Regions from separate parts of the Sporomusa sp. 246TCP1 genome, predicted to be linked through region 2. Evidence: riboswitches for the same ligand, from Rfam matches in the RefSeq annotation. Region 2 holds a riboswitch; each other region holds the start of a gene.
What was found. A riboswitch is a leader RNA that binds a small molecule or an ion and turns the genes downstream of it on or off. The one in region 2 is predicted to bind cobalamin.
Positions count from the first base shown of each region.

Region 1: linked by a shared signal. The riboswitch ahead of AC1ECB_RS10035 (hypothetical protein) and the one ahead of AC1ECB_RS25655 (REP-associated tyrosine transposase) in region 2 are both predicted to bind cobalamin.
Region 3: linked by a shared signal. The riboswitch ahead of AC1ECB_RS13405 (nitrogenase iron protein NifH) and the one ahead of AC1ECB_RS25655 (REP-associated tyrosine transposase) in region 2 are both predicted to bind cobalamin.

Region 1 covers NZ_CM170492.1:2,032,447-2,036,650, reverse strand. The annotation lists gene AC1ECB_RS10040 (hypothetical protein) at 19-330, shown strand; cobalamin riboswitch at 825-1,008, shown strand; gene AC1ECB_RS10035 (hypothetical protein) at 1,187-2,047, shown strand; gene AC1ECB_RS10030 (4Fe-4S binding protein) at 2,048-2,995, shown strand; gene AC1ECB_RS10025 (2-hydroxyacyl-CoA dehydratase subunit D) at 2,988-4,204, shown strand, end outside.
Region 2 covers NZ_CM170492.1:5,435,540-5,439,743, forward strand. The annotation lists gene AC1ECB_RS25640 (class I SAM-dependent methyltransferase) at 1-269, shown strand, start outside; gene AC1ECB_RS25645 (methyl-accepting chemotaxis protein) at 325-1,173, opposite strand; gene AC1ECB_RS25650 (hypothetical protein) at 1,501-2,094, shown strand; cobalamin riboswitch at 2,147-2,315, shown strand; gene AC1ECB_RS25655 (REP-associated tyrosine transposase) at 2,439-3,206, shown strand; gene AC1ECB_RS25660 (hypothetical protein) at 3,676-3,987, opposite strand.
Region 3 covers NZ_CM170492.1:2,894,518-2,898,721, reverse strand. The annotation lists cobalamin riboswitch at 836-1,017, shown strand; gene AC1ECB_RS13405 (nitrogenase iron protein NifH) at 1,430-2,281, shown strand; gene AC1ECB_RS13400 (nitrogenase component 1) at 2,307-3,557, shown strand; gene AC1ECB_RS13395 (nitrogenase component 1) at 3,554-4,204, shown strand, end outside.

The sequences.
Region 1 (4,204 bases), 2.6 Mb from region 2:
TAAAATGAGGTGATTTACATGGCACATCCAAAGTATGAACTGCCAAAAACTCCCCATGCGGAATATCGTTATAAGATGGCGATGAAACATGTGGAAGCGGCGAAAGCTGCCGGGAAATCTTCGGAAGAAATCCACGAGATGTTTAACAAAATCATGAATTACGATATTGATAATTTAACAACTAACGACGAAGCCCACAAAAAATATCATTCTGCTGTTGCCCATGCCAAAAAAGCACTGGAAAACGGCAAGTCATCGGAAGAAGCCCATAAGATTTTCCAGCAGGTGCTGGAATCAAAAGGCGAAGGCCACTGCCATAAACACGAATAAAATACATAAGCGCTCTCTGCAAGCAAATGAGACCGCTTAAAAAGAAAACACGGCCTGCGCCAAAGGTTTAGCGCAAGCCGTGTTTTACTAATTTTTGTAGTCAACCTGGACCGCAATTTGTGTAACATATTCTTTGGGGTTAGCGGTGGCCCAGTAATTCCTTAATTGGCTAATGTAATCATCGCCGATAATTTCCAGATTATTTAGCTTTAAAGTCAAGCAACTTTTTGATTGCACTTTTATAGTTGCTGTGGTACCCGTCAGGAGTGGCAATTTTGGCATAGAGTCCTTGCGGTTTGATTTGCGCCTGGGGGTATTCGTCAGGATAGGAGATGCGGGTGAAGATCCGGGTTATTGCCAGATAGTTTTGCTTTCCGCGTGGCGCACAGCGGTCTTCAATATAAATAAAATTCTCCTTGACTCTACTACGGGTATATACTTTATAATTACCTTCATATAGGAGTGTGTCAAATATACTGATTTGAATTGCAAAACTGAATACCGATGAGATAGGTGCCCCCAAAGGGGGCTTAATAGGGAAGACCGGTGCAAAACCGGCGCGGTCCCGCCACTGTAATAGGGACAAATCCAAGATATACCACTGCAGCGAAAGCTTCGGGAAGGTTTGGACAAGCGATGACCCAGAGCCAGGAGAACTGCCTATCTGTCAATCACCGTTTTTTACCCACGAGCGATGGGAAGGGGATTATTGGAACAATCTACCCTTTACGGCTATTAATTTATGCCGGGATTTTTATTTGGATGGTTCTTTTTTGTAACAACCCCCTCCCCAGAACCTATGGGAGGGGGTTGTTTAAGTGGTGATGCTTAAAAGACAGCAGGAAGTGGGAAAGAAATGATTTCTAAACTTGCAGGCATTGTTCTATTGCTAGTTATTTCTTTTCAGGGCTGCGCAGAAAGCAGTAACATTGAAGATACTGCCTTTCTTTGGCTTGAATACGGCAAAAAGATCAATGAAACGAACGGCTCGATAACGCAAACTGTATATCTAAATAGCAGTTCTGATTCGCTAACTATTGCTGACATTAAAAATTTAACAGCATTTTATTGTGACGGACGACAGAAAGGTGAAAAACAATATTATATCATCCCGATAGAACAAAAAGACGGCCTTTATTTCTTAAGGGTCAATACTTCCACTCAGTTTCTTTATTATGTATATGTTACAGGAACCTGCGCCCAAGAACATTTTACAGCCCAGATAGCATTTCCTCTGTATGGAGATGGGTTAGATAAAAGTATAAAAAAGGAACCGGTGTTGCTGGAAAGTTCCAAAACATTTACGTCCATTGACCTGGTGTCAGCCGGGAATTTCCCCTGGGCTCAGACTGGCCAAACATTCCAGTTCCTATATAAGCCAATTCATCCGTCCGGCTATCCTGTCCAAGAAATGAAACTCATCGACATAGGCAATAAAAGTTATGAAAAACTTATGCCTGGTGATGATGGTAGGTTTTCCTTTACTCCGCCCCATGATCAACGATTAGATGACGGCGGATATCATGAATATAAAGAGACAATTATCTATACGGAAGAATTCGTGGGAAATGAAGTATATAAAACTTCAATGAATTTTCTCCTGCGCCGCTCATTGTCTGCTCACAATAATCTTACCCTGGGCTTATGTTTCTTCTTTGCTGTAATGGCAGTTATTTCAGGTGTTGTACTATTTCGAAGAAGGAGTTTTAAGTATTAAATGATAGGTACAATACGCTTGCTAATACAAAATCTTATGTTTGTGGTATGGACTTATGGCGGTCGCATTGGCTTGAATTTTGGGTATTCTATGCCCTGCTTTTCCTGCCCTTATGTTCATGGATGCGCTGGAAACTGTTATCTCATGGCGCTGCAGGGACAATGGGGGGTTGGCTTCTATTTTCCCGAGTTGCTTTCCTACAAAGGGTTTAAGGTAATACTGTATTTTTTGATCTTTGCTATTTTAACAATCGTATTGTCAAAAATATGGTGCGGCTGGATATGCCCGTTCGGTACATTGCAAGACTGGTTGTCCCAACTCAGAAAGAAGCTGGGAATACGGGAAACAGAACTTTCCTGGAAAACCCGGGAGCGCCTAAAGCCGGTTAAATATGTATTACTGGCACTGCTTCTTAGTATTCCGCTGCTGATTACATATGCAGGACTACATAGCGATTTTTACTTATTCTTCTGTCAGATTTGCCCGGCAAAACCGATTATGCCTCTGTTTGTTGGGGATACGCGAAATTTCGCGTTGGACTTTACGAACACAATCACCTTGACCTTTTCCGTAATATCCATAATGATTGCAGCTGGTACGCTGATAGGAAGTTTTTTCAAAGACCGATTTTTTTGTCTATTTTGCCCAATGCTGCCCTTGATTCAAATGTCTAAAAAAATCAGTTTTATCCGGTTTGAAAAATCGGTGCATACCTGCTCGGGCTGTGGTAATTGCCAAAGAATGTGTCCTATGGATATTAGGGATGTTCATCTTGAAAAGACGGAAAAAAACGTTATGAGTGAAGACTGTATGCTTTGTATGAGATGTATTGAGGCTTGTCCTGAAGACAATACATTGACTGCAAAATTTCTTAAGTACAACATATTTTCTTCGTCACGAAAATATGTTGCCCAAAACTATCAACAGGGGAAATCATTGGATGAATAAAATTGTGCAAACAGAAGAAGAACGCCGCATAAGACAGCGAACAAAAGTGTATGAAAAAACTTGTGAAGAATATTGTCATGAAATTAACGTATTGAAAGAAAGAACTGACTATACCCCGGAATTTGACTATTTTTTAGATTTATTAGCATGTCCTTTACAGCCAGACCAACTACGGAAAAGAGTAGGCCGTCCGCTAATCGGACTTTTTTGCATCCAAGCACCATTTGAGCTGTTTCATGCTTTTGGGGTTCATCCGGTAAAACTATGCAGCGGTTCCTATTCAGCGCAGCGACTTTCCGCAGCATATCTGCCTGTGCTTATGTGTCCCATGCTCAAGGCATATATTGGCAGTATGAACTTTGGTGCCGCAGCACCTTCCTGTTATGATGCTACGATTGTACCGACAACCTGCGATTGGGTCGTGAAGATGCCTGAAATAGTGAAAGAAAAAATCGGACACTTACATTTTCTCGAACTTCCCCATGTTAAACAGAACGAAAAGGGTCAAAAACGCTGGGTTGAAGAAATTTATGCATTAAAACTGTTTTTAGAGCAAAAAACGGGCAATAAACTAAAAAGACAAGAGCTCATGAATTCGATAAATGCATTTATGAATGTCTGGAGAATTTTTGATGAACTGATTGAGTTAAAAAGAAAAAATATAATCTCCGGAATCTGGTTTACTGCCATTGCCAATACATTTATGTTTGATGATATTGGTAGATGGGCAAAAAAGCTAGAACTTGTAGTGAAAAAATTTCAATCAATAAAACCACAGACAAATCCTCATAAGATTTTTCTCGCCGGTTCACCGATCATCTTTCCTAACTTCAAGATGTTACAACTCATTGAACAGGCAGGTATGACGGTTTGTGCCGATGATCTCTGTTCTTCCGAAAGAATATTCCCCGGAGCGACTGTTTATGACGACCCATCTGAACACGGTCTATTAAAAGCACTTGCTGAAAGATATCATAAGGCCTGCAGCTGTCCAACCTTCGCGGATAATGACAGGCGTATCAATACTATTTTGAGGATAACAGCGAGCCACAATATAAACGGAATTATTTTTCATGTATTAAAGGGTTGTCATCCGTATGATATTGAGAGCTTTACAATTGAAGCTAAATTAAAAGCAAGCGGCAGCAAGTTTCTCAAGATTGAAACTGATTATGTGAAAGAAGACAGCCAAAACATTCTGACCCGTCT
Region 2 (4,204 bases):
TGCGCCGGGGAAAAAACTTATATTATGCCTTAAATATTCTATTTCTCTCCGGTTATTACCCTGAGATCATATATCATGATACCGAGATAGAACAGGTGTTGACGATGGAACAAGCAATAAAATCATATAGTGCGATGTTAAAAATGAGAAAACAAACAAGTCCTGATATGACTAATCGGATTACCAGTTATCTTGAGAGCATTGCGGTCAATGGCTTAATCACCGAGAAATGGCGGGCTAAAGTAGCGTGGATTTTATGGAAAGTGTAAAAATTTAAGAGCCTATCTTTGATAAGAGTAGGCTCGTTAGAGGATCATCCTGCAACTATCTGTATTGGCTTACATGAGTTTCCAACATTTTAGCACCGGCATTGAGACGTTCTAATACAGCCGATATCTCTTGGGTGGTGGCGGCTTGTTCCTGGCTGATTGCCCCAGCTGCTTCTATCGAAGTATTAAGCTCAGCAACAGCTTGGGTCATTTCCTGTAAATTGCGCTGGATATTCTTTGTGGCTTCCTGGGATTGGTCGGCAAGCTTTCTGACTTCTTCGGCAACAACGGCAAAGCCCCGGCCGTGTTCACCGGCCCGGGCAGCTTCAATGGCTGCATTTAAGCCTAACAAGTTAGTTTGCGCTGCAATATTTTTTATGAATTGCAAAATTTCTGTAGAATGTTTATTTTTTTCTGCCAAATCGCTGGATAAATGGAATAGACGTTGCCCGGAGGCTGCAAGTTCACTGGCACTGCCTGCAATTTGATGAACGCTGTCAGCTGCCTGGGCGGTTGCGCTAACGATTTCCTCTACATTTTTAATCAAATTAAGGCTATGATTAAAATCAATGCCTGAACTTAATGTTCCAATAATTTCTTTATTTATCCCATAAATCGGCGTAAAAATTGTTTTTATTGGACGCCCGTAGACTTCCGGGGGGATATCCGCATAAGTATTAGCACCGGTACGGATACACTCTTCCACGGTTTGTATTCCTTGAATAGGTTTGCCTGTAGGAAGGTCTAGTTCAAATTTTTTGGCACGATAATAACCGAGATATTTTTTTAAATCAGTAAGTCCAACAGCCATGTCTTCTCTAACTATTTGATTTAGGTATGGGAGAACCAGTTTAAAGGCAGCTAAAATGGCCTCATTGGTTACGGGTTGATCCTCATGTTGCATAATTAACTCTCCTCGCCAATTTAATAGTTATTGTTTCGATAATTCGTCATTTTTTTAGGATATCCTTTTAAAAAAAGTAGCTTTTTTGACAAGACAAGGGGAGCAAGATAAAGAGCAGCTAATTAAAGTCAAGCCTTTAAAACAAAAAGTAGAAATTGAATAAAGTAAAAATAAAATAAACTTAATGTACAATATTAAGTTTATTTTTTAAGTTGATTTTTGTTTTGTATTGTTTTAATATGAGAAGGAGAAATATTTGTAAATATACCAAATATTTAACTGTTTAGGTAGTAAAAAACATTGAAAACATATTAGGGGTGTTAGTCATTGCTCAAACTTTGTAAATTGTTTTTAATCAGTTTGGCGTTTTTGGTTTCCCTAACGACAATGTGCTTTGCCAATACTATTGATACTCCTCAGTTAGCTTCTGAACAAATAGCGGCTAAAAAAATTTCAGTTGTCGTCTTTGCTTCTCGTAGCATACGTAATGACACTAAAACTATGAATACTCTAACCGCCAACATGGAGAAACTGTTTGATCCACATAAATACAATATAGAAATATTTGGGAAAGGACAGCAATCTTCAGCGTTTGTAGAGTTTACCGAAAGATTTCTTTCCAATCAAAAACCATTTATAAAAAAAGAAGATTGTTTTCAATATGCGAAAGATACTGACTCTGATTATGTAATATCTATTTTGATATATCCGATAGATGCGAGAGGATACGTAAGTAGATTTTCAATTTCTAGGGATTATAAAATGCAAGCTGATATAAAAGGCTTAGATGTTAAAAATAATAAATATATGTATAATCAAACTTTTATTTCGAAAAAATTGGATAGTCTCCGTCCCAGTACAGAAAGTGTTCTGAAAAATATGAGAGATGGATTATTATTACCGGAAGAATTGAAAAAATGATAACAAATACCTCCAACACTACTGGGAACAAGTAGGTCAATGGCTGCAAAACTTAATACCAATCGGTATAGGTGCTCTGAGGGGCTTAATAGAAGTCCAGTGTAAGACTGCCACTGTAATGGAGAGCAAGCCTGAGAAATGCCACTGGGAGGAAAGTCCCGGGAAGGTTCAGGCAAGCGATGAACCAGAGCCGGCAGAACTGCCTAAATGACAATCACCGCTAGACTCGCGAAGAGAAAACACGGGGACAGGGGAAATGTTTTAATTATTCAACTATTAACGTATAAACGGTGTCCCTGTCCCCATGTTTTCCCCCGAAGTAAGATAAAGATGGGGGTGAATGAATGCCAAGAATAGCAAGAAAAAAGAGTAAAAGTGGAATCTACCATATAATTGTGCGAGGAATAAACCGTCAGACAATCTTTGAAGATGAAGAAGATTGCAACCAATTACTTGAGGTACTACAACAATATAAAGAAAAAAGCGGATATGAGGTTTACGCATACTGTTTGATGGGAAATCATGTACACTTGTTGATGAAGATAGGAATAGAGCCATTAGAACAAGTAATGCGCCGGATATGTGGGAGCTATGTGTATTGGTATAATAATAAATATCAAAGAATAGGCAATTTATTTCAAGACCGTTTTAAGAGTGAACCAGTAGAAGATGATCAATACTTTCAAATCGTACTAAGATATATTCATCAAAATCCAGTAAAAGCGGGAGTAGTAAAGCATGTTGAAGAATATAAATGGAGTAGCTTTCACGAATATGTAAATCAAGCAAATTTGGTAAATATAAATGTGCTGTTTGGGATGATAAACGACGATAAAGAAATAATGATAGACAAATTTATAGAATATATCAATGAAATAAGCGAAGATGAATGTTTAGATATTGATAATGAGGTCAGGCAGAAAATTATGGACGAAGAAGCCAAAATAATAATAAAAACGGTATGTAATTTAAAAACTGCAATGGATTTGCAGCGGCTGGATAGTCACACAAGAAATACGTACTTAAGAATTCTTAAGCAGCAGCATAACCTATCAATTCGACAAATTGAAAGACTCACGGGAATTAATAGAGGCATTGTTTTAAAAGCATGAGGGCGGTGTCGACAACCCCGTCCCCTGGACACTTCCATAAGGTGGTGCCCCGGCACCCCCCGTACCTCCCGTAACCTCCCGGCCTTTGCCGGAAAAAGCGTTCCGTAGGAGAAAAGCCGGGCGGTATTCCGTTAAAAAATCCGTACTGTTTGAGCGTAGCGAGTTTACGGATTTTAGGAATATCGCCCGGCTTTTCAGCTTTTGGAGGCTTAGGGCATAGACCTTTTTTTACTTTTGGGGCAATGCCAAAAGTAAAACCCCCTTGCTTGAAGGGATAACACGGGGTCAGGGGGGATGTTTTAATTATTCAACTATTAGTGTAGAAACTGTGTCCCTGTCCCCATGTTTTTGGAGATGGTACTCTAATAGGGAATAGATCAAAAGACTAGGTCCTTTGATTACACATTAACAAAAAAGCCAGAATAGTAGACTGCTATTCTGGGCTTTTTTTACTCTGTACTTTTCGCTGTCAAGGTTTTAGACTTGCTCCGCCGCCAGGAATGAACTGGCAGGGCAATGCCAAGGAATGGGTTGATAAAGCCGAACAGGCCGGTTGGAAAGTGATGCGCGATCCATCGTAGCCGGCAGTTGGAGCAATACTAGTGCGGTCAAATGACTTTATTTTGTCGGCTACATTTTGCCGGAAAGATTGCAGTGAAGAAAGCTCAATACTACCAGGATAATTGGCTGATGAACAAGATAAATAAGCAGCGACTGGCGGCCCAGCCGGCTTAGGGTGTGTATTGCGGGAAAAACGAGAACTAGCCTTTGGGATAAGCAAGGCTGATTTTCATTTTTTATTAGTGTCGGTGCGGAAATTTTGTCTAGTGAAAAATCATTGTTGCAGTGAAATACTTTTTCTATCAAAAATAGAAGAAAATTATTTGATAAATTAACACTATTTTCGATAAACAAAGCTAAATATTTAGCTAAAATTAACTTCTAAACTGCATCTAAATCGGTTATAATAAACATAGAACATAAAGAACGCCCCTGTG
Region 3 (4,204 bases), 2.5 Mb from region 2:
GGTAAGTGCTTAGTGATAACCTTTGCTTATTTTTGGAGGGCATCTGCACTGTAAGTGGTAAATCAAAAATTGTACCGATAGATCTTTTCATCCCCATAGTCTAAAAAGATAATTTGGATCGGAGTCAGACCAAGTTATTGAGAATTTGTCATTTGGCGATTTCGAGTATTGCCCGAAGAAATCGGGGTTTTGAATGTGTACCCACCCATCCTTATCATATTCTATGTTTTGGTAGTCACGGGAAGGTTTTCGGACTTTTGAGCCAGGCAAGCGCTCTTGGACGATTTTGATCGTTGAAGACAGGTTTTGGGTTGGTTTTGCTTTTGTTAATTTCCATACTATAAAGCATGCAATGAGTAATAGTATAAGTGTAAGCATAAGACACCTCCATCTATAAATACATTTTGTATTTTTTTCTGCTATGCTGATGAATAATTTGATATCGTAAGTTTAACTCTTTTTATTTAGAAACACTCAGCATTAAAGTGACACACTGCCGTTTTTTAAAAAGTGGTCGTTTTATCATGTTCACCTTTTAATGTGAATATATCCCAATAAAGGTTATAGTATCATTTTCAGCCAAAACTGTCAGCATCCTTCCCGGACTTTCGTTATGAAAGAATCCTGCCGCTCGCGCCCGGACTGCCGGGGGACGGGGAACGACGGCTGGCCCCGCCCAATGCGCGGGGTCTCGACAGGAACGAAAAACAAGGCCCGCCGGAGCTTGGGCCAACCAGACCGTTCCACTGCCGCAAACTTTACAAAAAAATTGACACATCATTACAAAAAATGCTATTATGAAAGCAAATTATGGAGTAATGTACTTTCAGGACAATTAAATAGTGTTGAGATAGGTGCCCACGAGGGCTTAATAGGGAAGACCGGTGTAACGCCGGCGCGGTCCCGCCACTGTAATAGGGAGCGAATCCAAAGTATGCCACTGAGACACGCGTCTTGGGAAGGTTTGGACGAGCGATGATCTAGAGCCAGGAGAACTGCCTGTCTGTCAATCACCGTTTTACCTACGAGCGATGGGGAGGGGGTTAAGTACATACATGTTGTATGGTATTTCTTCCCGGCGTTTTACGCCGGGATTTTTTAATACAACAGAGGTATTGTTTCTATCTCCCGCCTATGGCCGGGAGATTTTTTATTCGTAGTAGGTATAGTTGCTGTCCAGTACAGGTAGAAGATTTAGAAGAGGCCCGTCCAGCGCACAAGTGGAAGATCAGGTGTATCGCCTGCAATTAGATTATAAATTCTAACAGGAAATTACCGGATGTAAACGTGTAATTTTGCAAGCAAAAATTTCTAGTAGATGCGTAGTTTGCGTTGTCAGTGATATTGTTTGTACGCAATGAATTCCGGCTGCAGTAGGGGGTGCCAAAATGCTGACTGTTGCAGCCTTTTGGCATAGAAAGGGATGTACATGAATCCACAAAATGAGAAAGACTGTTTAAAGATTGCGTTTTATGGCAAAGGTGGAATTGGCAAATCCACAGTTTCCGCCAATGTTTCCGCAGCGCTGGCGATCCAAGGCTGTAAGACTTTACATATCGGATGCGATCCGAAGGCGGATTCCGCACGCTGCCTGGTGGGGCGTAAAATTCCTACCGTGTTGCAACAATTGCAGATAAAACCAGAGGGGATTGACAGGAACGATATTGTTTTTTCGGGTTTTGGCGGTGTTGACTGCATCGAGGCGGGAGGGCCTGAGGCCGGCATTGGCTGCGCTGGCAGGGGGATCATCACCATGATGGAGGAATTGAAGTACCTGGAGCTCTGGCGGGAGGAATGGGACGCTGTTATCTATGACGTGCTGGGCGATGTTGTGTGTGGCGGCTTTTCGGTTCCGATGCGCGAACGATATGCAGATACCGTTTATATTGTGACATCAGCGGAGTTCATGTCGCTATATGCTGCCAATAACATCATGAAAGCGATTAGCAGAAGTCAGGGAGCACGGTCCGTAACGCTGGGGGGATTAATTCACAATTGCAGGACCGGTGAGTCGAAGCGTGAGGCAGTGGAGCAGTTTGCCTTATTGACGGGTACGCAGGTAGTGGCCGATGTCCCGTTCAGCCGGGAAATAACCCTGTCGGAACTGGCAGGCAAAACCGTGCTGGAAAAGTATCCGGATTCAGAAGCCGCTGGTTTCTTTAAAGAACTGGCAGGGGTCATTGCTAAACATCAGGGTCAAACGCACATAAGAGCGCTGAATGATGATGAACTGGAAACATTCAGTCACTATATGCTTGATCTGGAATTGGCAAAAGCATAAATAGCGGGGCCGGAAATGGGAGGAAATGAATTTGTCTTGTGCAGGTTATAAACAGGGAAGCCATAGTATTGAGAAGATCAATCTTTCGGCTGTGACAGATACAATACCGCTTGATAGCTTTTTTGACCGGGGCATAGCGGATGACGACTGTGGAGAACTGGTTAATCTGGCCTTGGCTGTGCCGGGCATTGACGTAGTAGCGGCCGGTCCTGCATCCTGTTCACGGGTGCTATACTTCAGAGCTGCGAAAAAAAGTTTGCAAGAACGCTTGTTTTTGCACCCTATATCCAGCAATGATTTTACTGCCGGCAATCATCTGCAAAATTTGGAAGAATCGCTTACAGACCTGGCGGCTTCGCGCCGATCAAGAGCGATCATTGTGTATGTTACTTGTGCCGATATTCTTGCCGGCACTGATTTTGCCAGTATAACCGGACGCGTAGAAAGTAAATACGGGATACCGGTGAAGGTCTTTGAGCGGGGGCCGCTTTCCCGGCGACGGACGCTGCCTAAAGAGCGGCTGTGTGATATTTTTATCGATTTGTTGCAACAAGGTAATCGGAGCGGAAGCAATAACTGCATTCACTTGTTGGGAGACGCAGGGAAGCTTGCTGAAACTTCCGGACTAAGAAAGATGCTTATGCACTACTGTTCCGACGGGGAAATCAGAGAATTTGCCGCGCTGGACTCTTACGAACAATTTGAGGAAATGACAACAGGCAAACTGAACATTGCCTTGGATCGCTTTGGTTATGACTTGGCAGTGGGCATACAGAAAAATTGGAACATACCTTTCGTATTTCTGCCTGCCTGCTACAATATGAAAGAGATCAAAGGCAGCTATGGGGCATTGATGAAGGCGCTACATACAACCTGGGATTTCAGCCAGGATTCGAAAGCCTATCATCAGTTGGCGGCACAAACTGCTGCGACATTAGCAGGCAAACAAATTGCGGTGGGAATTGGAGCAAGGTCTTTCGAACTCGCCTATGCTCTGACGTTGGCTGGCTTTTCTGTTTCCACAATATTTGCGGATACCGTGAATAAAAACGATAGGGCGTACATCAATGCGCTTCTCGCCATAGGAAGCCAGGCGCAGGTATATCTGATTTCAAACGTGACCAGCGAAACGCAGGCGGGCGGGTTTGCTGAAATCGATGTCGCCATTGGCGAAAAAGCAGCGTTTTATTGTGCGAAAGCCAAAGAAATTCTGGTGAGTGCCGACTATCGTTTCGGTTATGAGGGAATCACGGAAATTATGGAGGCGATGAGATGACAATGAAATTAACTCGCCTTCCTTCGCTGGCAAGCGACTATTCAGGCGCATGTTCGGTTCTGTATGCGATGCAGGCGCTTACCCTTTTATACTCGTCAGGCGGATGCAGCAGCGCAATCATCGAATGCGATGAGATCAGGGATTTGCGGCAGACCTTGTTTTTCTGTTCCAAGCTGGGGGAGTTGGAAGCCGTCATGGGCGCGGCGGATGAATTCCTGCTGCAGGCACAAACTCTTTGTGCGCACAACCGTCAGACGAAATTTACCGCTATTATTGGTACGCCTATACCGGCGTTGACCGGGACCGATATTGCGGCAGTTGCCGATGAGTTGAGCCGGCAGACAGGCTTGCCGGCCATGGCGCTCTCTACGGAGGGATTCAAAGACTACTACTCCGGTGTTCATCAGACACTGTTGGACTTGGGGAAGCATTTTCTGGAGAAGCGGGAGAAAAAGAATAACCAGGTCAATATCATCGGGTATACGCCGCTCAGTCTTGGCAGTCCGGCGCATCTGACTGAACTGATGAATGAACTGGAAGCGTGCGGTCTTACTATCAATGGTTCGCCGCTGGCAAAGATGAATTTGGGCGACTTTAAGAACATGTCTGCCGCCGCGTTGAATATTGTCGTATCGCATGAAGGCGCG